3 regions of the Phyllobacterium sp. MT110 genome follow, and region 3 is predicted to be linked to each of the others. Evidence: riboswitches for the same ligand, from Rfam matches in the RefSeq annotation. Region 3 holds a riboswitch; each other region holds the start of a gene.
What was found. Region 3 has a riboswitch for thiamine pyrophosphate ahead of AC1Q5O_RS20640 (ABC transporter permease). Riboswitches for the same ligand answer to the same signal wherever they lie in the genome.
Positions count from the first base shown of each region.

Region 1: another riboswitch for thiamine pyrophosphate. It lies ahead of thiC (phosphomethylpyrimidine synthase ThiC); the one in region 3 lies ahead of AC1Q5O_RS20640 (ABC transporter permease).
Region 2: another riboswitch for thiamine pyrophosphate. It lies ahead of thiB (thiamine ABC transporter substrate binding subunit); the one in region 3 lies ahead of AC1Q5O_RS20640 (ABC transporter permease).

Region 1 is NZ_JBXAFE010000001.1:1,780,705-1,787,100, forward strand. Features, by position in the region: gene thiC (phosphomethylpyrimidine synthase ThiC) at 1-1,761, opposite strand, end outside; TPP riboswitch at 1,859-1,975, opposite strand; gene AC1Q5O_RS09145 (NADPH-dependent FMN reductase) at 2,065-2,634, opposite strand; gene rpsU (30S ribosomal protein S21) at 2,843-3,118, opposite strand; gene AC1Q5O_RS09155 (RidA family protein) at 3,368-3,712, opposite strand; gene AC1Q5O_RS09160 (FkbM family methyltransferase) at 4,154-4,891, shown strand; tRNA gene AC1Q5O_RS09165 (tRNA-Lys) at 4,953-5,028, opposite strand; gene AC1Q5O_RS09170 (PhzF family phenazine biosynthesis protein) at 5,132-6,049, opposite strand; gene AC1Q5O_RS09175 (NUDIX hydrolase) at 6,302-6,396, opposite strand, start outside.
Region 2 is NZ_JBXAFE010000002.1:491,132-497,527, reverse strand. Features, by position in the region: gene AC1Q5O_RS14000 (DUF4164 domain-containing protein) at 129-401, shown strand; gene AC1Q5O_RS13995 (cell division protein ZapA) at 429-794, shown strand; gene AC1Q5O_RS13990 (ABC-F family ATP-binding cassette domain-containing protein) at 825-2,642, opposite strand; gene AC1Q5O_RS13985 (YMGG-like glycine zipper-containing protein) at 2,798-3,169, opposite strand; gene AC1Q5O_RS13980 (YMGG-like glycine zipper-containing protein) at 3,313-3,603, opposite strand; gene AC1Q5O_RS13975 (thiamine diphosphokinase) at 3,707-4,333, opposite strand; gene AC1Q5O_RS13970 (hypothetical protein) at 4,388-4,585, opposite strand; TPP riboswitch at 4,743-4,859, shown strand; gene thiB (thiamine ABC transporter substrate binding subunit) at 4,904-5,923, shown strand; gene thiP (thiamine/thiamine pyrophosphate ABC transporter permease) at 5,928-6,396, shown strand, end outside.
Region 3 is NZ_JBXAFE010000005.1:184,276-190,671, reverse strand. Features, by position in the region: gene thiD (bifunctional hydroxymethylpyrimidine kinase/phosphomethylpyrimidine kinase) at 1-551, opposite strand, end outside; gene thiE (thiamine phosphate synthase) at 548-1,210, opposite strand; gene AC1Q5O_RS20645 (ABC transporter substrate-binding protein) at 1,236-2,189, opposite strand; gene AC1Q5O_RS20640 (ABC transporter permease) at 2,228-2,971, opposite strand; TPP riboswitch at 3,083-3,185, opposite strand; gene AC1Q5O_RS20635 (TadE/TadG family type IV pilus assembly protein) at 3,242-4,198, opposite strand; gene AC1Q5O_RS20630 (ABC transporter ATP-binding protein) at 4,324-5,097, opposite strand; gene AC1Q5O_RS20625 (ABC transporter ATP-binding protein) at 5,094-5,927, opposite strand; gene nikC (nickel transporter permease) at 5,924-6,396, opposite strand, start outside.

The DNA of each region.
Region 1 (6,396 bases), on a different contig from region 3:
CCGGAATTTTTCCGCCATGGCTGACATGCCCTCCTTCTGCGCTTCGGCGCGGATATCGTGGGAAATCCGCATCGAACAGAATTTCGGCCCACACATGGAGCAGAAATGCGCCACCTTGTGCGCCTCCTTCGGCAATGTCTCGTCGTGGAACAGCCGCGCCGTTTCGGGATCGAGCGACAGGTTGAACTGGTCTTCCCAGCGGAACTCGAAGCGCGCCCGCGACAGGGCATCGTCCCGCACCTGCGCCGCCGGATGGCCCTTGGCAAGGTCCGCCGCATGGGCGGCGATCTTGTAGGTGATCACCCCGATCTTCACATCGTCGCGGTTGGGCAGTCCGAGATGTTCCTTCGGCGTGACATAGCAAAGCATGGCGGTGCCGAACCAGCCGATCATCGCCGCACCGATGCCCGACGTGATGTGATCATAGCCGGGCGCGATATCGGTGGTAAGCGGTCCCAGCGTGTAGAACGGCGCCTCGCCGCAGACGGCAAGCTGCTTGTCCATGTTCGCCTTGATCTTGTGCATCGGCACGTGGCCGGGGCCCTCGATCATCACCTGGCAGCCCTTGGCCCAGGCAATCTGCGTCAGTTCCCCCAGCGTCTCCAGCTCGGCAAACTGCGCCGCATCGTTCGCATCGGCGATGGAACCCGGCCGCAGCCCGTCACCCAGCGAGAAGCTGACATCATAGGCACGGCAGATATCGCAGATTTCCTCGAAATGCTCGTAGAGGAAACTTTCCCGGTGATGATGCAGGCACCACTTGGCCATGATCGAGCCGCCACGCGACACGATGCCGGTGACGCGGTCGACGGTCAGCGGGATGTAATGCAACCGAACACCCGCATGGATGGTGAAATAATCGACACCCTGCTCCGCCTGCTCGATCAGCGTGTCGCGATAGACCTCCCATGTCAGGTCCTCGGCGATGCCGCCGACCTTTTCCAGCGCCTGATAGAGCGGCACGGTGCCGATCGGCACGGGGGCGTTGCGGATGATCCATTCGCGGATATTGTGGATGTTGCGGCCGGTCGACAGGTCCATCACCGTGTCGGCACCCCAGCGGATGGCCCAGACCATTTTTTCCACTTCCTCCGCCATGGAGGAGGTCACTGCGGAATTGCCGATATTGGCGTTGATCTTGACCAGGAAGTTGCGGCCGATGATCATCGGCTCAAGTTCAGGATGGTTGACATTGGCCGGAATGATCGCCCTGCCCCGGGCAATCTCCTCGCGGACGAATTCCGGTGTGACATGATCCGGCACCGACGCGCCGAAGGAATTGCCGTCGCGCTCCAGCTGCGCCCGCGCCGCGTCGCGGCCAAGGTTTTCACGGATCGCAACATATTCCATCTCCGGCGTGATGATCCCCGCCCGGGCATAGGCGAGCTGCGTCACGGCTTTATCGCCCTTCGCCCGCAAAGGCCGGTTGCGCACAGGAAACTCCGGGGTCAGCCGTTCACCGGTGACGAAGCCATTGTCCTCCAGCTTGACGTGGCGGCCGTCATAGGCGGCAAGGTCGGCATGGCCGGCAAGCCAGCTTGCGCGAATGCGCGGCAGGCCCTTGGCGATGTCAATGGCAGCGTTGGCATCCGTATACGGCCCGGACGCGTCGTACACCGTCACCGGCGGCTCGCCCGCCGTTGGATGCACCGATATCTGGCGCAACGGCACGCGGATATCCGGATGGATATGGCCGGGTTTGTATATTTTGATCGAGGCCGGCAGCGGTCCTGCCGAAACGGTTGGGGTAATTGCGGTCATCATCAGGCTCCTAGGCGGTTAAGCGTGGAAACCCAGTTCTGTGCCGGAAGGATGAAAAGAGATTGCGAATCCGGATACGGATGTGCCGAGGCTGACTCGCATGACTTTCGCACCGTCCCTACGCCAGTATGAACTGGATCAGGTTCAACGGGTCACTGCGCTGCAAAAGCCAGCAGAATCTCAGCCCCTTGTCGGGACCCCCCTGGTGAATGTCTTGAATTGAACGCCCGATCCGCCATTTGTCAAGCGAATCGGTAAAATCGTGTGTGTGGCGCCCCGTCGATTCCGGGCGCCTTGACCGGATCAGGACGCGCGCAGCGGCTTCAACGCATTGCTCCACTTGAGCAATTCGCCAATCATGGTGTTGGCGCTCGCCGTCACCAGTTCATTGGCCTGGAAGACGCCTTCATCGTTGATGAACTGCTGGTACGCCGGAACGGGAACGCCTTCGGGAATGGGAACCATCCGCAGGCCTGCGATGAGGCCCTTGACCGATTCGACCGAGCGCAGGCCGCCCGACACGCCGCCATAGCTGACGAAACCGACCGGCTTGTAGTTCCATTCCTGCCAGAGATAAATGATCGCATTGGTCAGGGACGGCGGAGCGAAATAGTCATATTCCGGCGTCACGAACACGATCGCATCGCCCGCTTCGATCAGCGCGCTCCACTTTTTCGTGTGCGCATGCTCATACTTCCGGGCACGCGGGTGGTTTGGTTCGTCGAAAACCGGCAGGTTGAGATCGGCCAGGTCAATCAGAACCGGCTCGAACTGGCCGTCCTGGCTGGCAAAATCATGGAACCACTTGGCAACCGGCTGACCGGCGCGGCCCGGCCGGGTGCTGACGTGGACGATGTTGAGCTTGGGTGCCATTGAAAGGTCTCCATAAGGCTTGAATAGTATGGAGCATGCATAGGCGCGGCGTGATGCGGCGCACAAGAAGGCACTTTTTTGAAACCGGGTAATATCGATGTGAAGACGATAGTTATGGCGGAGTCTTCACAAAACGAAACCCGCTCCAGCATGGCTCGCTGTGCGGGTTCTGTCGCGTTTTGCAAGGACCGGAAACTCCGGTCATTGATTATCGGTTGTTGCTGAAATCGCTGGTCGCGGCACCTGGACGGGCAACGCGTTCTTTCTTCTTCGGACCAGGAAGCAGACCTTCACGCTGTGCCTGCTTGCGCGCTGCCTTGCGGGCGCGGCTGACGGCTTCAGCCTTTTCACGGACACGGCGCTCGGACGGCTTTTCAAAAGCCTGGCGCGCCTTCATTTCGCGAAAGAGACCTTCGCGCTGCATCTTCTTTTTCAGGACCCGGAGGGCCTGTTCAACATTGTTATCACGGACGAGAACTTGCAATCGTTTTCCTTACCCATGCTTGTCTCGTCTTGCGGGCGTAAGCGTCACAATCAGACAAGCGTTTGATGAATTACCACAACGGCAATCCCGAGAAGCGCGGACTTTATTCATTCCCGCGCTAAAAATCCAGTGCACGGGAGCAGTTTTACTGACATCCACTTCATTTCATCCCGGCAAATTCAATATTTCCGCCGGGATGAACCTGTCGCCTTGCCAAATCCGCCGTGTCGGACGGATTTCGGCAGGGAATCAGATGGCAGCGGTGATGATGATTTCGACGAGGTAGTCCGGGGTTGCCAGCTTGGCTTCGCCGGTGGCGCGCGCAGGCGTGTTGGCCGGATCGACCCAGGCATCCCAAACCGCATTCATTTCGGCAAAGTCCTTCATGTCGGCCATCCAGATGATCGCCTGCAGGATCTTGGACTTGTCGGAACCGGCTTCCTTCAACAGGCGCTCGACCGAAGCCAGGACATCCTTGGTCTGCTCGGTGACGCTCTTGCCCGGTGTGCCTACCTGCCCTGCGAGATAAACCGTGTTGCCATGGATAACGGCCTGGCTCATGCGTGGACCGACTTCAATACGACGAATGCTCATGGAAAGTCTCCTCTAGCAGTTTGGGTAGATCGATATGCGTACAAGAAAAAAGGGCCATTAGGCCCTGTTCAAGGCGTTATAGTTGGGGCCCGCCGGAAAGCAACAAAAATCATCGGTTCCGCCCACGGTTTTCGTTTGCCCCGCCCCCTGAAGCGAGCGGCCGCAAGGGGTTGGATCCTCCGTCCGCAGCACCATTGTTAACCATGGGAAAGCGGAGGCAAGCGATGCTGCGGAAACCGGCTGCTTCTGTCGCGATGTGTCTTGCGGGCTCAAGGCGCCACTGCATACTCGACCATTCCATGGCTGCGGCGTTGTTGATGGCGGAAGCGTCGGGCGGACCAACCGCGAACCCTAGGAATTTGATTTTATACTTGCGATATGATGCAATATTAAGCTTATCTATGATAACGTGCCCTACAATTCGACGGGAGTGATAAGTAATTGATATATCCATTCGTTGAAAACATAAGATATGGCGACCGATCTATACCATTCTGCATCGCCGATGAGATTGGATATCATTGGTATGTTGCACCGGGAAACAATTATACCGGATTTCGGGAGCGTTGCCTTTACTTTATAAAACCGGGCTCGCATGTTGTCGATTGCGGCTCCCATCATGGATTGATGACCGTGCTGTTCAGCCAGAAGGCCGGCCCCACCGGCAGGGTAACCGCCTTTGACGCGCTGCCATTCAATGCGGGTGTCGTGCAGCGGAATGCCGAACTGAACGGACTGACAAACGTCGTGGCCCATGGCAAAGCCGTCGGGCAGAAGACGGGCACCCACAAGGTTTTGGCGCCGCACAGCAACGTCATCCTCAACGACAGCAATGTTCATGCTCCCGATGGTGACCTGATTGTCGACGTCATCGCGCTGGACGATGCGGATTTGGGCAATGTCGACTTCCTCAAGATCGACGTGGAAGGGCACGAGGTCGCGGCACTGAAGGGCGCCCGCGGCGTGTTGCAACAGCTGCCGTTTCTCGACATCGAAATTCACAACATGATGCAGGTCGACGCGCGCGCCCATTGCTTTGCCATCATGGAAGCACTGCCGGCAGACGGGTATCTCTTTTCGATCGATGAGGAGCCTGAATGGCGCGAGGCGCATGAGATCGACATGAATTATCTCATCGGCCTGCCCAACCCTCACCTCCTGGCGAAGCCAAAACGGTGACTGTTTCAGAACCGCAGCAAAAGAAAAACCCCAAGCCATTGATATGACCTGGGGTTCTGATTGGTGGGCACAGTAGGGATCGAACCTACGACCCGCTGATTAAGAGTCAGCTGCTCTACCAACTGAGCTATGTGCCCGTCAGCCGCTTTGACGACCGAAGGTGGGGGCTCTATAACGGGGCAAAACCGGCCTGTCCAGCCCTTCTTGAAAACTTTATGTCAGCTTTGAACAATAAGTTGTTTAAACAAAAAGCTGTCCCTCCGCCGTCTTGACCGCCGAACCGCCGATACGCCCGCCGGCAAGCTTCTGGTCGGCGATATCCAGTTCCAGCCGCAATCGCGATGGACGGCCCATTTCCTGGCCCTGTTCCAGCCACAGCCGCAACAATCCGTCGAGCGGCTGGTCAAAATGCTGGATGGCCCCGGCAAAGGCTGCCGTGGCGGAACCCGTTGCCGGGTCCTCGTAGGTGCCCTCGTCGCTGACAAACATCCGCGCATGAAAATTGCTGTCGTGCAGCGTCGTTTCGCGGCAATAGACATAGACGGGCAGCTGGCGCCCGTCGATCACAGGCGCGGCCTTTTTCATGGCGTCCTGGTTGATTCGAATCCGACCGGCTGCCGCCAGCCCGTGAATCGGGATCAGCAGGTAAGGCACGCCGGCATCCCAGATGGTCGGAACGTGATTCTCGAAGCCGATCTCCTTGGGTTCAAGACGCAGGGCATTGGCCAGCGCGATCCTGTCGGAATTATACGGCACCTGTTCCGGCAGCTTGGGAAGATCGAATTCGGCAAACGCTCCCGCCTTGCTGAGTTTCACGCCGCAGCGGACGGGGCCGATCTTCTCTTCCAGGATGATCAGCGTTTCCTGATCGCCCGCCACGTCGGGAAAGCGGCTTTGCGCCAGGGCAATGGCGGACCCGACGGTCGGATGACCGGCGAAAGGCATTTCGTAATCGGGCGTAAAAATCCTGATCTGGGCCGTATGGGCAGGATTGTGCGCCGGCAGGACGAACACCGTCTCTGACAGATTGAATTGCCCGGCAATCCGCTGCATGGCGGCATCGTCCAGCCCGGCCGCATCATGCACAACCGCAAGGGGATTGCCCGTCAGGACCTTGTCGGTGAAAACATCATAGACTTGATAGTGCCGGCCGCTCATTTGCATACTCCTCGTCAAACCCTCGGCGAAAGTAGACACTGGAGAGAGCTGTTCAAGATAAACCTTGTGACGGTGACATTCCAGCCTGCAGGCCATCTGGTGCGTGGTTCGACAAGCTCACCATGAGGGAGATGGATGACTGCAAGTTCAATCACAAACGTTGCAGAATAGAACGCCCGGCAATCCTCACTCACCCTCATGGTGAGCTTGTCGAACCACGCACGGCAGAAATGCAACATTGCCTCTCTCGGTTCATGGCCTGAAATGCCAGTCGCCAAAGGTGGCGAAGGTACGCGGCGTCGCCTCCCCCATCTCGCCGGCGGCCGAAATGGCACAGACCCCGTCCA
Region 2 (6,396 bases), on a different contig from region 3:
TGCATGACTGGACTGTGACAACGCGGATTGATTGACGCGACGTTGATGTGCCCTCTAGACTTCGGCGCATAAGCTGTTCTTCTTTTTGCGATTCGCGTAAAAGAGCGACACACAGGGGAAACGCGAAAATGGCACCGGAAGCCACCCTCAAGCAGGTTCTGGAACGATTGGCAAAAGCCTTGGCTCATCTCGAGGACGCGGTTGACATGCGCCTTGAGCAGGAGGGTGACTTTGCCGAAGCCGAGGAAGAGGTCCAGCGCATGAACATGGACCGGCGCAGGCTGGCCCAGGAGCTGGACGCATCGGAAGGACGTGCGGAACGTCTGGAAGCAGCCAACAAGGAAGTCTCCCGCCGTCTCGTAACGGCGATGGAATCCATTCGCACCGTACTGGACCGGTAATACCGCTATCAGCTGAAAGAGACGCCCATGGCCACTGTAACAGTTACGATTGACGGCAAAGCCTACCGGATGGCCTGTGACGAAGGCCAGGAACAGCATCTGACCGGCCTGGCCGAGCGGTTCGACCGTTACGTGACGCACCTCAAATCGTCGTTCGGTGAGATCGGCGACCTGCGCCTGACCGTCATGGCCGGCATCATGATCACGGACGAGCTGCATGAATTGCAGATGCGGGTGAAAGGGCTTGAAAACGAGGCGGACGCCCTGCGCAAGAGCCGCGATGAAGCCTTGCAGAGGGCGGACAAGAACGACACGGCCATCACCGGCGTTCTTTCCGAAGTCACCACGCGGATCGAAAACCTCGCTGCCAAGATTGCGCCCAAGGCGACCTGATCCTGCCGCGTTGGCCGAACAGGTGAGGCTCTAGCCCTCGATTTCCTCGCGCAGCATTTCCAGCTCGAGCCATTCTTCCTCAAAGCGCTCGAGATCGTGCCGCTTCTTGCCAATCTCCTCGACGGTCTTGTTGAAGACCTGCGGGTTTTTGGCAAAGAGGTTCGGATCGGCAAGTTTTGCCTCGAGCCTGTGGATGTCGGCGTGCAGCGCTTCCATCTTGCCCGGCAGGTTTTCCAGCGCGAATTTCTGCTTGTACGACAGTTTGCGCTTTTCCTCGCGCTGCACTGCGGTTTTCTCTCCGGCGGCTTCGGTTGCGGCCGGTGACCTGGCCGTCTTCAGCTCCTTGCGCGTCGCCAGCGCTTCCTTGCGCTGCGCCAGCATGTCCGTATAGCCGCCGGCATATTCGAGCCAGCGCCCGTCGCCTTCCGGCGCAATCACCGATGTTACGGTACGGTCGAGGAAATCGCGGTCATGGCTGACCAGGAGCACGGTTCCGGCAAAACCGGACACCAGCTCCTGCAGGAGGTCGAGCGTTTCCATGTCGAGGTCGTTGGTCGGCTCGTCGAGCACCAGCAGATTGGCCGGGCGGGCCAGGACGCGCGCCAGCATGAGCCGCGCCCGTTCGCCGCCCGACAGTTCGCGGATCGGCGTGCGCAACTGCTCCGGCTGGAACAGGAAGTCCTTCATGTAAGACGCCACATGGCGCTGTTCGCCGTTGACGATGACATTCTCGCCGCGCCCGTCGGTCAGATAATCGGACAGGGTTTGGTCAAGGTTGAGACTGTCGCGCTTCTGGTCCAGCACGGCGATTTCAAGATTGGTGCCAAGGCGCACGAAACCGCTGTCCGGGGCAAGCAGGCCTGTCAGCATGGAGAGAAGCGTGGTCTTGCCGACACCGTTCGGACCGACAAAGCCGACGCAGTTGCCGCGCTGGATGCGCGTGGAGAAATCCTTGACCAGCACGCGCTCGCCATAGGCCTTGACCAGATGCTCGGCCTCGATCACCAGCTTGCCGGATTCCCTGGCATCGCTGGCCTTCAGGACGGCGGTTCCCTGCGCACGGCGATGATTGCGGAATTCCCCGCGCATGGACTGGAGTTCGCCGAGACGCCGCATGTTGCGCTTGCGCCGTGCCGTAACGCCGTAACGTAACCAGTGTTCCTCGCGCACGATCTGGCGGCCGAGCTTGTGCAGATCGCGCTCTTCTTCCTCCAGCACCTTGTCGCGCCATTCCTCGAAGGCGCCAAAGCCCTGGTCGAGCCGTTTCGTAACGCCGCGGTCAAGCCAGACCGTCGAGCGGCTGATGTTTTCCAGAAACCGCCGGTCATGGGAGATGACCACGATGCTGGAGCGGATCTGGCGCAATTCGCTTTCGAGCCATTCAATTGTTGTCAGGTCGAGATGGTTGGTCGGCTCGTCGAGAAGCAGGATATCGGGCTGGGGGGCGAGAACCTTGGCCAGCGCCGCACGCCGCGCCTCGCCGCCAGACAGATTGTCCGGCTTTTCCTCGCCGGTCAGGCCGAGATGTTCAAGAATGTAGCTGACGCGGTAGAGATCGTCCGCCGGTCCCAGACCCGCCTCGACATAATCGCGGACATTGGCAAAACCTTCCATGTCGGGCACCTGGGCGAGATAGCGGACGGTGACGCCGGGATGGCGGAACACTTCGCCGTCGGTCGGCGTGATGAAGCCCGCCGCGATCTTGAGCAGCGTCGACTTGCCGGACCCGTTGCGGCCGACAAGGGCAATGCGATCGCCCTCGCTGACGGAAATCGCCGCATCGCTGAGGAGCGGCGTGCCGCCAAACGTCAATGCAATCCGGTCAAGACGAAGAAGGGGTGGAGCCATGGGTTTTTCAGTTCTGGAAAAGGAGCGCAATTGCCGGACATCAGTGCCGACGGGCGCTTGTCGGCGAGATTGGCGCCGCTGTCAAATATCTTTATGGCATAAAACAGAACAGGCCGGAAAACCGGCCTGTCTGGATCCGTTCAGCAACGTGCCGCTCAGTAGCCGCCGTTGTTGTAACCGTTGTTGTTGTATCCGCCATAGGCAGCGCCGCGGCCGCCATTGCCTTCGCAGGGGGCGTTGTAGATGCTGCCATCGGGCCGCTGATAACGGCAAAGATTCTGATTGCCGTTGCCGCCACCGCTTGGCGTCGTTGCCGTACCGACAGCAGCACCGAGAAGCGCGCCGCCGGCCGCACCGATCACGGTGCTCTTGGTATTGTGTCCGAGTGCCTGTCCGGCGAGTGCGCCGACACCGCCGCCGATCAACGCGCCCGTCCCGGCCCGCTGGTTCTGTTCGCTCGTTTCACAACCGGCCAATGACATGGCCAGAAGCGCGGAAACCGCAATGGCGGTCAAACGAAAACTCATTAGTCAATCCTCTCAACATGAATATAGCGGCCATATCGTGCGGGCTTAATGCGGCAGAACAAAGATCAGCCCATGCACCCCAGCGCCTCAAACAAAAACAGGCCGGTTTCCCGGCCTGTTCCGCTTTCCCTGATGGGGAAGGATTAGTAACCGCGGCAAGGCGCGCGATAACGCTCGCCGTAACGGTTTTCATATGTGCAGTAACGGCGGCCATCATTGTTGGCCGTTGCGGCACCAACAGCCACACCACCAACACCACCGATGGCAGCACCAGCCAGTGCGCCACGGCCACCACCGATTGCACCACCAGCCAAAGCACCAAGTGCTGCACCGCCAACGCCATAACCCGCTGTACGCTGCTCACTTGTTGTGCAACCGGCTACCGAAAATGCCAGAAGTGCGGCAACTGCTACTGTCGACAAACTTTTCAACATGGAAGACCTCTCCCGTTTCAAAACTAAACTAACCAGCTTGCGTCCCCAATGCTGTGCCGCAAGAATTGCACTTTCCGCGTTGTTTTACAAGCGGTTCGCAATTTTACGGCGCAGCAATCAGGACTGCATTGCCTGAACGAAGCGATACGTGGAGATTTCCACACACGGCATTCGACACTGTAAGCGATGAACCGAAAGAAAGTTCCATATTTTCCAGCGGCCATCGCGCACCATGGATAAATAATCCGCGCAGGGACGTAAAGGCCACAATGCTGAATACCGTTCCATCGGCAAAATCGAACGCATAGTCTCCTGCAACCAGGGGATGCGCTTCCTCGCTTCCGCTGGAGAGAATGATCTTCCGGCCTTCCGCCGCATGGCGGGTGGCCATGGTCAGGTGCAGCAGGGTGTGGTCGGTGCGTTCACCGCCAAAGGCGCCGCACAGGATCACTTCGGTGGCGCCCAGCCGGTAGGCCTCGTTGAGTGCCAGTTCGCCGTCGGTCATGTCCTTGGCGGCCGGAAAAACCGAACGCGGCACATGCGCATAGCGTTCGGCAAGTTCAGGCGATGTCGAATCGAAATCGCCCAGCCACAACTCGGGTTCAACGCCCAGCGCCTGCGCATGGGCAATGCCGCCATCGGCGGCAAGAACGCGCGCCCCGGCAATGAGATGCCGAAGACGGTCGGTGACGTGAACGGTTCCACCAAGAAGAAGGACGAATTTGCTCATGCACCGGCCATAGCATGGCACAAGCCGGTCGCACAGGGCATCCGTGTTTCTCGGTTAAACGAAGCGCCCGAGTGCAATCGCGGCCATACCGGCAATCGCCACGCCGATGGCCAGAAACAGGCTCGGATAGAGCTCCGGGATGAATTTCTGCCGGCGCGGACGAAGGAGGATCGCCTTGCGGCGGGCGTTTTGGGAAGCCGGGTTCTGCTGCGCCCTGACATGGGAATGATAAAAACCGTGACCACGAAACATGATTGACCCTTTCCATCGGAAAACAGCCGCACGGGATGTTTTCGCTGGGGACAATAGGCGCGCCAGTATCAGCTTTCGATTTGGCAGAACCGGCAAAACATAAAGATTTCATAAGCATCGACCGCTTGCACGGCTTCGGCCGAACCTCTATCCTTGTCACGCTCTAACGGGGTGCCGGTCGCATGGACCGGCTGAGAGGCGCACGGGGAAACCCTGCCAACCCGCGGAACCTGATCCGGTTTGTACCGGCGGAGGGATTAGACGCGGCAGATTTGCCGGCGCACCAATCCTTTTGAACACTGCTGATAGGAGGCGCCGATGCGGCCATTCGAGACTATTGTAAAAACAGCGGCCATTGTGACCGCTCTGTTCGCCGTCATTCCCCTTGGCACCGCGCATGCCGAAGGCAAACTCACCGTCTACACCTATGAAAGCTTCACCGCCGAATGGGGTCCCGGCCCGAAGGTCAAACAAGCCTTCGAAAAGCAATGTGCCTGCACGGTCGAATTCGTGGCGGTTGCCGATGGCGTTGCCCTGCTCAACCGGGTCAAGCTGGAAGGCGAGTCAACCAAGGCGGATGTGGTGCTCGGCCTCGACACCAACCTGACCTATGAGGCCAGGCAAACCGGCCTGTTTGCCCCCCATGGCATCGACACCTCCGCCGTGAGCATCCCCGGCGGCTACAAGGATGATACCTTCGTTCCCTACGATTACGGCTATTTCGCCGTCATCTATGATTCCGAGAAGCTGAAGACGCCGCCGGAAAGCCTGAAGGAACTGGTCGAAGGCGACCCGAAGCAGAAGATCGTCATCGAAGACCCCCGCACCTCGACGCCCGGTCTCGGCCTGCTGCTCTGGGTCAAGTCGGTCTATGGCGACAAGGCGGGGGAAGCCTGGGCAAAGCTGAAAGACCGCGTGCTGACCGTCACGCCCGGCTGGTCGGAAGCCTATGGCCTCTTCACCAAGGGCGAAGCGCCGCTGGTGCTGTCCTACACGACGTCGCCTGCCTATCACCTGATCGCCGAGCGCGTGGACCGCTACAAGGCCATTTCGTTCAGCGAAGGCCATTACCTGCAGGTCGAAGTCGCTGCCCAGACCGTCAACGGGGCGAAAAACCCGCTATCGGCGCAGTTTCTTGCCTTCATGACCAGCCCGGCGTTTCAGGACGCGATTCCTGAAAACAACTGGATGTATCCGGCTGCGAAAACCACCGACGCGCTGAACCCGGCCTTCGAAACCCTTGTTCAACCCGTCAAGACCCTGGCCTTCCCGTCCGAAGAGGTCGCCAAGAACCGTAAAGCCTGGATCGACGAATGGCTCGCGGCCATGAGCCTGTAGCATTGTGATTGCCATCCGCAGTTTCAGACCATGGGCGGGGGCATGCGCCCTCGCCTTTCTGGCGGCACTTGCGGGTGGCGCACTTCTCAGTCTCGCATCCGAAGCGCTGCGCGGCGGCGTGGAAGGTTTTGCCGCATTCGACAGCTATCTGTGGCGGGTGGCTCGGTTCACGCTGGTGCAGGCGCTCCTGTCCATGCTGCTTGCGGTTGCCCTTGCCATTCCACTCGCGCGCGCCTTGCATGAACATCCCGCCTTTCCCGGCCGCGCGCTGATTCTGCGCCTGTTTGCCCTGCCCTTGGCCTTACCCGCACTTGTTGCGGTGCTGGGTATCACCAGCATCTATGGCCGCAACGGCCTGCTGGCCTTTGCTTTCAGCAGCCTCGGCATGGACACCATACCCAATATTTACGGGCTTCCCGGCATCCTTCTCGCCCACGTCTTTTTCAACCTGCCGCTGGCGACCCGGCTGGTGC
Region 3 (6,396 bases):
GTACTGAGGCTTGTAAGCCCGTGACCGCCCTTGATCAGCACCGCCGCCGGACCAAGCTTCAGCAGCAGCTCGGCCTGCCGCGCCATCTCCCGTTCGGTTTCCGCTGCGGGTGTGCCAGTCAGCAATGCGGCTTCCGGCAGGTTGGGCGTGAGCACAAATGCCAGCGGCAGGAGCTGTTGGCGCAGCGCCTCCACCGCCTCCGGCTGCAGAAGCCGATCGCCCGATGTTGCCACCATCACCGGGTCGACGACCGCCTTGCGCTGCCAGCGGTTCAAGGCTTCCGCGATGGTGTCGATGGTTTCGACCGTGGAAACCATGCCGATCTTGATCGCCCCGACCGCGATATCCGAGAGAACGGCATCGATCTGGGCGCGGATGATAGCCGGGCTCAGGTTCTCGATGGCGGTGACGCCGCGCGTGTTCTGTGCGGTGATCGCGGTCAGCACGCTCGTGCCATACACACCGAGCGCCGAGAACGTCTTGATGTCGGCCTGGATACCGGCGCCACCGCCGCTGTCGGAACCGGCAATGGTCAGGGCAATGGCGGTCATGCGGTTGCCCTCAACGCCTCGTCGACGGCATCGCGAAGCACCTGTGCGGCGGCGCGCGGATCCGCCTGACGGAAGATCGCCGAAATCACCGCAACCCCATCGGCGCCTGCGCGAATAGCCGGCGCGACCCGGCCGAGATCGATGCCCGCGATGGCGCCGACCGGCAGGTCGGGCTTTGCCGCGCGGATGATGGCCGCCAGCCGGGCAAACCCGTCAAAACCGATCGGGCCGTCGGGATTGTGCTTGGCAGGGGTTTCGAACAGACCGCCCACGCAGGCATAGTCGATGGCAGAGCTTATGGCCACCTGCGCATCGGCTTCATTCTTCACCGTCAGGCCGATGATTGCATCGGGGCCAAGCAGCGTGCGGGCGTCGGCGACCAGCATGTCCTCGCGCCCCACGTGCACACCCTCGACACCCGCCACCAGCGCGACGTCGATGCGGTCATTCACAAGCAGGGGGATGCCTGTGCCGTGCAGGGCCGCATGGATGGCACGGGCGCGCTCCACCATCTTGCGCGTCGGCGAATTCTTGTCGCGATACTGGATGATCGTGGCCCCGCCCCGCGCGGCCTGCAAAGCCAGGGCACCCAGATCGGCATCACCGCCGATGGCATCGACATCGACAATGGCATTCAGGCGGAAATCTACTTTTGGCATGGTCTTTTTCTCCGAATAAATCGTTTCACTGCAGTTCAACGGCGAGGTCATCCACCTTGGGCACCGATTTGATCAGTCCCGCCTCGTGCATGAACACGCCGAGCCGTTCATAACGGCTGCGGTCGAGAGCGGCGGGACGCTTGGCAAAACGCGGCAATGTATCGATCCATGCCTGCCGGTTCAGCGCATTGTCGAGATCGGGATAGGCCTTGATGAACAGCGACCAGGACTCATCGGGATGGTTGGTCAGATAGATCGCGCCCTTTTCCACGGCGCCGATGAAACGTTTCAAACGGTCGTCTTTCGCCAGATCGGGATGGGTCAGGAAGATCAGCTCGTCATAAACGGGCACGCCATGCTCCTCGGGAAAGAATGCCGTTCCCTTGTGGCCTTCCTGCGCCATCTGCGTCAGCTCGAAATTGCGGTAGCCACCCACCGTGGCATCCACCTGATTGGCGATCAGCGATGCCGACAGGGCGAAGTTGACATTGATCAGCTCGACATCTCCCGTCTTCAGGCCTTCGGATTTCAGCATCGCGCCGAGCATGGCATCCTCAAAACCAGCCACGGAAAACCCGACTTTTTTGCCCTTCAGGTCCTTCAGGCTCTTGATCGGGCCATCGGCGAGGACGGTCACCGTGTTGAGCGGCGTCTCCACCAGGGTGCCGAAACGCACCAGCGGCAGGCCTTCATCATGGCTGAGATAAAGGTTGGGCTGGTAGCCGATGGCGATGTCCGCCTGCTTGGCCGCCACGAGGCGCGGCGGCGCTGCCGGATCGGCCGGCGGGATCAGATCCACGTCCAGTCCCGCTTCGCTGAAGAAGCCCTTTTCGCGGGCAACAACCAGCGGTGCATGGTCGGGGTTGACGAACCATTCCAGCAGGACAGACAGCTTGTCTGCGGCCGCGGCGGGAGATGCGAGGAGAGACAAGGCGGTTAGCAGGACGATGGCGGGGGCAAACGCACGGCGGCGAAACATGGGCATTCCTTTATCAACGGGACGGGAAAACGGAGTGGTCATGATGCCTGCACCCAGGGCGTGAGACGTGCGGCGAAGGCATCGACGAGGAAACGCAGAACGATGGTCAGAACGGCGAGGATGATGAGAGCGGCAAACAGCGTGTCGGTCTGCATGCGGGCATTGGCCTGCAGCATGACGAAGCCAAGTCCGCGCGAGGCACCGACCCATTCGCCGATCACGGCGCCAATGGGGGCAAAGACCGCCGCAACACGCAGGCCCGAACCGAGGCCGGGCAAGGCGCTGGGCACACGGATGAGGAACAGCGTCGCCAGCGGCGAAGCCTGTGTCAGGGCGGCGGCATCCAGCAGGTCCTGACTGGTCCGCCGCAGTGCATCGGCAAAGGACGAGGCGACGGGGAAGAAGATGATCAGGCTGGCCATGACGACCTTGGACGCGAGGCCGAAGCCGAACCAGAGAACCAGGAGCGGCGCAATGGCAAAGACCGGAAGCGCCTGCAGGACCAGCAGCAGAGGCCAGACGATCTGGCCGAAACCCGGCAGGCCGGCCACCAGAAGCGCAACAAGGATTCCGGCCATGGCACCGAAGAACAGCCCGAGCACGATCTCAAGCACCGTGATGGCGGCGTTGCTCAGGAGATAATGCTGCTGCTCGACCAGGGCGGCAATGACAGAACCGGGGCCGGGCAGGATGAAGCGCGGCGGCTGCAGCATCCAGACAGCGAGCTGCCAGCACGCAAGCACAGCCAGCAGGGCCCCGGCGATGCGGACGAGCATGCGCATGGCGGGCCGTCACAGACTCGGCGATTGGTGGTTCAGCGAAAACGGCATCTGCAGGACTCCATCAAACGTGTGGAGATCCGGATATGTGCGAAGACAAGGCAGAGTGCGTGAAGAATGCTCAATTCCCGTTCCTACGCCGGCATAACCCGGATCAGGTTCAAGGGTCCAGCTCGACGCTATCTCAGCACTGTACAGTGCCCCCCTCGGAATGAAGTCATGATGGAGCGGCGGGGGCGTAAAGTCAATCGCGCCGCTTGAGGATTGCAGACATCAGTTGGTCAGGCGGACATTCTCGCCATCGACAGCTTTGCACCCGGAAATAACCGTGTAGAAAAGATCTTGCTGGTCCCAGCCACCGCCGTCTTCCCAAGCATGTTCGTGAGATTGTTTATCGCAACTGAGCAGATCAGTTAACTTTGTATCACCATTTTTCTTCAGCTGCACACCGTCAACGAAGAGATGATCCACAGTATTTCCATCATTGGTTTGGTATGTTGCGTCATAATTCCTATATCCGCTCGATGCAGTTTTACACGTAACTGTGTTTGTACCAGCTGTGGAATTATAACGGCCGACATCACAACCGTCCTTTTTGACTTCCATTTTGATATACAGTGTTTGGTAGTCGCCGAGCACAACGTTGCCGTCAGCCGGACTCATGGTTTTGACCCCTGTTCCTCGCCAATTGAGGGCAGTCTTGTCTTTGGCCTCATACAGCACGGTGCCTAACGTCACTTCCTTAGTTGAACCAGGGCGAGTGACGACAATCGAAACCTTTTTGGCCCAAATGCCGTACATGTCCTTCAAAATGATTTTGGCTTCTGACGGTTTCAACGGCGCCAGCGCAGTTGAAGTCACACCAATCTGGACTGAGTTCTGGTTCAGTAACGACATGAAGAGGGTATTGGTCTGCCCTCCCAGATTGACGGTGACCTTCTGGTCCTTTGCACTGAAATTGACGCTGACAGCGCCAGCCTTGTCCCCAAGGTTGGCACGCAAAAAGGCCCGTGCCCTGTCCTCGGCAGCCTGTGCATTGCCACCCGTGAAGATGGAGGCACCGGCCAGCGCCGCTGTGTCAGCGGCGTTCTGCAAATTGACTCTTTCATTTGAGGCAACGGTATAGTCAAGGGCAAGACCGGTCATGCCCATAAGCGGCACAAGCAGCAGACCGAAGGTCAGTGCCGTGGCGCCACGCTTGTCTCTCAGGAATTGTTTGAATTTGCTCATAGCCCGCTCCGGTTGTTGAGCGAACCATGAAGGCCATGCCGTAAATGCCTGCTTAGCAAATTCGTTCAGATTGTCTCAATCTGCGATAAGTCGTGCACCATGGTAAAAATCCGATAAAGCACGACCTAGGCAGCGGGTGCGCCCGGCCGCACAAAACCCTCGCTGGCAACGAGCAGATTGCGCGTATAGGCCTGCGTCACCTTGCGGGCGGCAAGATCGGCGGCGGAAAGGCGCTCCACCTCGGCACCGCTCTGCATGACCATCAGCCGGTCGCACATGTGGGTGACCACCGCCAGATCGTGACTGACCATCAGGAAGGTCAGCTTGCGGTCGCGGCGTATCTGTTCCAGCAGGTTCAGCACTTCGGCCTGTACGGATGCGTCGAGCGCCGATGTCGGTTCATCGAGCAGCAGGATCGACGGCTCCAGGATCAATGCCCGGGCGATAGCGACACGCTGGCGCTGGCCGCCGGACAGCTGATGCGAATAACGGAAGCGGAAGCTGGAGCCGAGGCCCACCTCGTCGAGCGCGCGCAGAATGCGCTTTTCAATGTCGGCAAATCCGTGGACCGCCAGTGGTTCCAGCAGAAGCCGGTCGACGGTCTGGCGCGGGTGCAGCGAACCATAGGGGTCCTGGAACACCATCTGCACTTCACGATAGAACGCCTTGGTGCGCTTCTTGTCCAGCAGCTTGCCATTCACGGTGATCGAGCCGCCGCTGGTCGGCGCCAGCCCGGCGACCGCCCGCAGCAATGTCGATTTGCCGGAGCCGGATTCACCGACGAGCCCGAAGGATTCACCGGGCATCACATCGAGGCTAACACCCCGCAAGGCGCGGAAACGGTCGAACGTGACTTCTAGCTTGTCGACGACAAGCGCTTTGGCAGGAGATGTCGTCATGCCGCCCACTCCGGCTTGCGATCAAGGACAGGGAGAGGATGGGTATCGACACCAATTTTCGGCATGCAGTTCAGAAGCCCCTGCGTATAGGGATGTTTGGCATTGTGCAGGTCCTTGGCGGCGATCTCCTCGACGATATGGCCCGCATACATGACGATGACCCGGTCGCAGAACGACGAGACCAGCCGCAGATCGTGCGAAATGAAGATCAGCCCCATGCCGCGATCGCGCACCAGATTGTCGAGGATGGCGAGAACATCCAGCTGGACAGTCACGTCGAGCGCCGAGGTCGGTTCATCGGCGATGAGCAGCTCCGGGCCGGTGATCAACATCATGGCAATCATGGCGCGCTGCCCCATGCCGCCCGAAACCTCATGCGGATGGAGATCGAAGACGCGCTCGGGATCGCGAATCTGCACGGCGGCCAGCATGTCGAGCGCACGCTTGCGCGCCTCGGATTTGCTGACCCGTTCGTGGGTGCGCAGCGTCTCGACGATCTGCCGCCCGATGCTCATGACCGGATTGAGCGAATATTTCGGGTCCTGCAAAATCATGGCAATCCGGTTGCCGCGCAGCGACCGCCGTTCGGCAGCCGAGACTTTCAGCAGGTCGATGCCATCGAAATTCAACGTCTCTGCGGTAATTTTCGCATGCGGCGGCGTCAGCCCCATGATGGCGCGCCCGGTCTGGGACTTGCCCGAACCGGATTCGCCGACAATGCCGAGACGTTCGCGGCCGAGCGTAAAGGATACACCGCGCACGGCATCGACCACACCCGTCCGGGTCGGAAACTGGACCCGCAGGTCCTTGACAGTCAAAAGGGTGCTCATTGGTTGTTGCCTCGCGGATCAAGCGCATCGCGCAGGCCATCGCCCAGCAGATTGAAGCCAAGGCTGACGATCAGAATGGCAAAGCCCGGTGCTGCGGCAACCCACCACTGATCCATGATGAAACGGCGGCCCGACGCAATCATCGCCCCCCATTCCGGCAATGGCGGCTGAGCGCCGAGACCAAGAAAGCCAAGACCCGCGGCAATCAGGATGATACCGGCCATATCCAGCGTTACACGGACAATCAGCGAGGACAGGCAGAGCGGCATGATGTGCCGCAGGACGATGCGGACCGGCGAGGCCCCCATCAGGCGGACGGCTGCAATATAGTCGGAATTGCGAATCGTCAGTGTTTCGGCGCGCGCGATACGGGCATAGGGTGGCCAGGACGTCACGGCGATGGCAAAGACCGCATTTTCGATGCCAGGTCCCAGGGCTGCGACCAGCGCAAGCGCAAGAATAAGCTTTG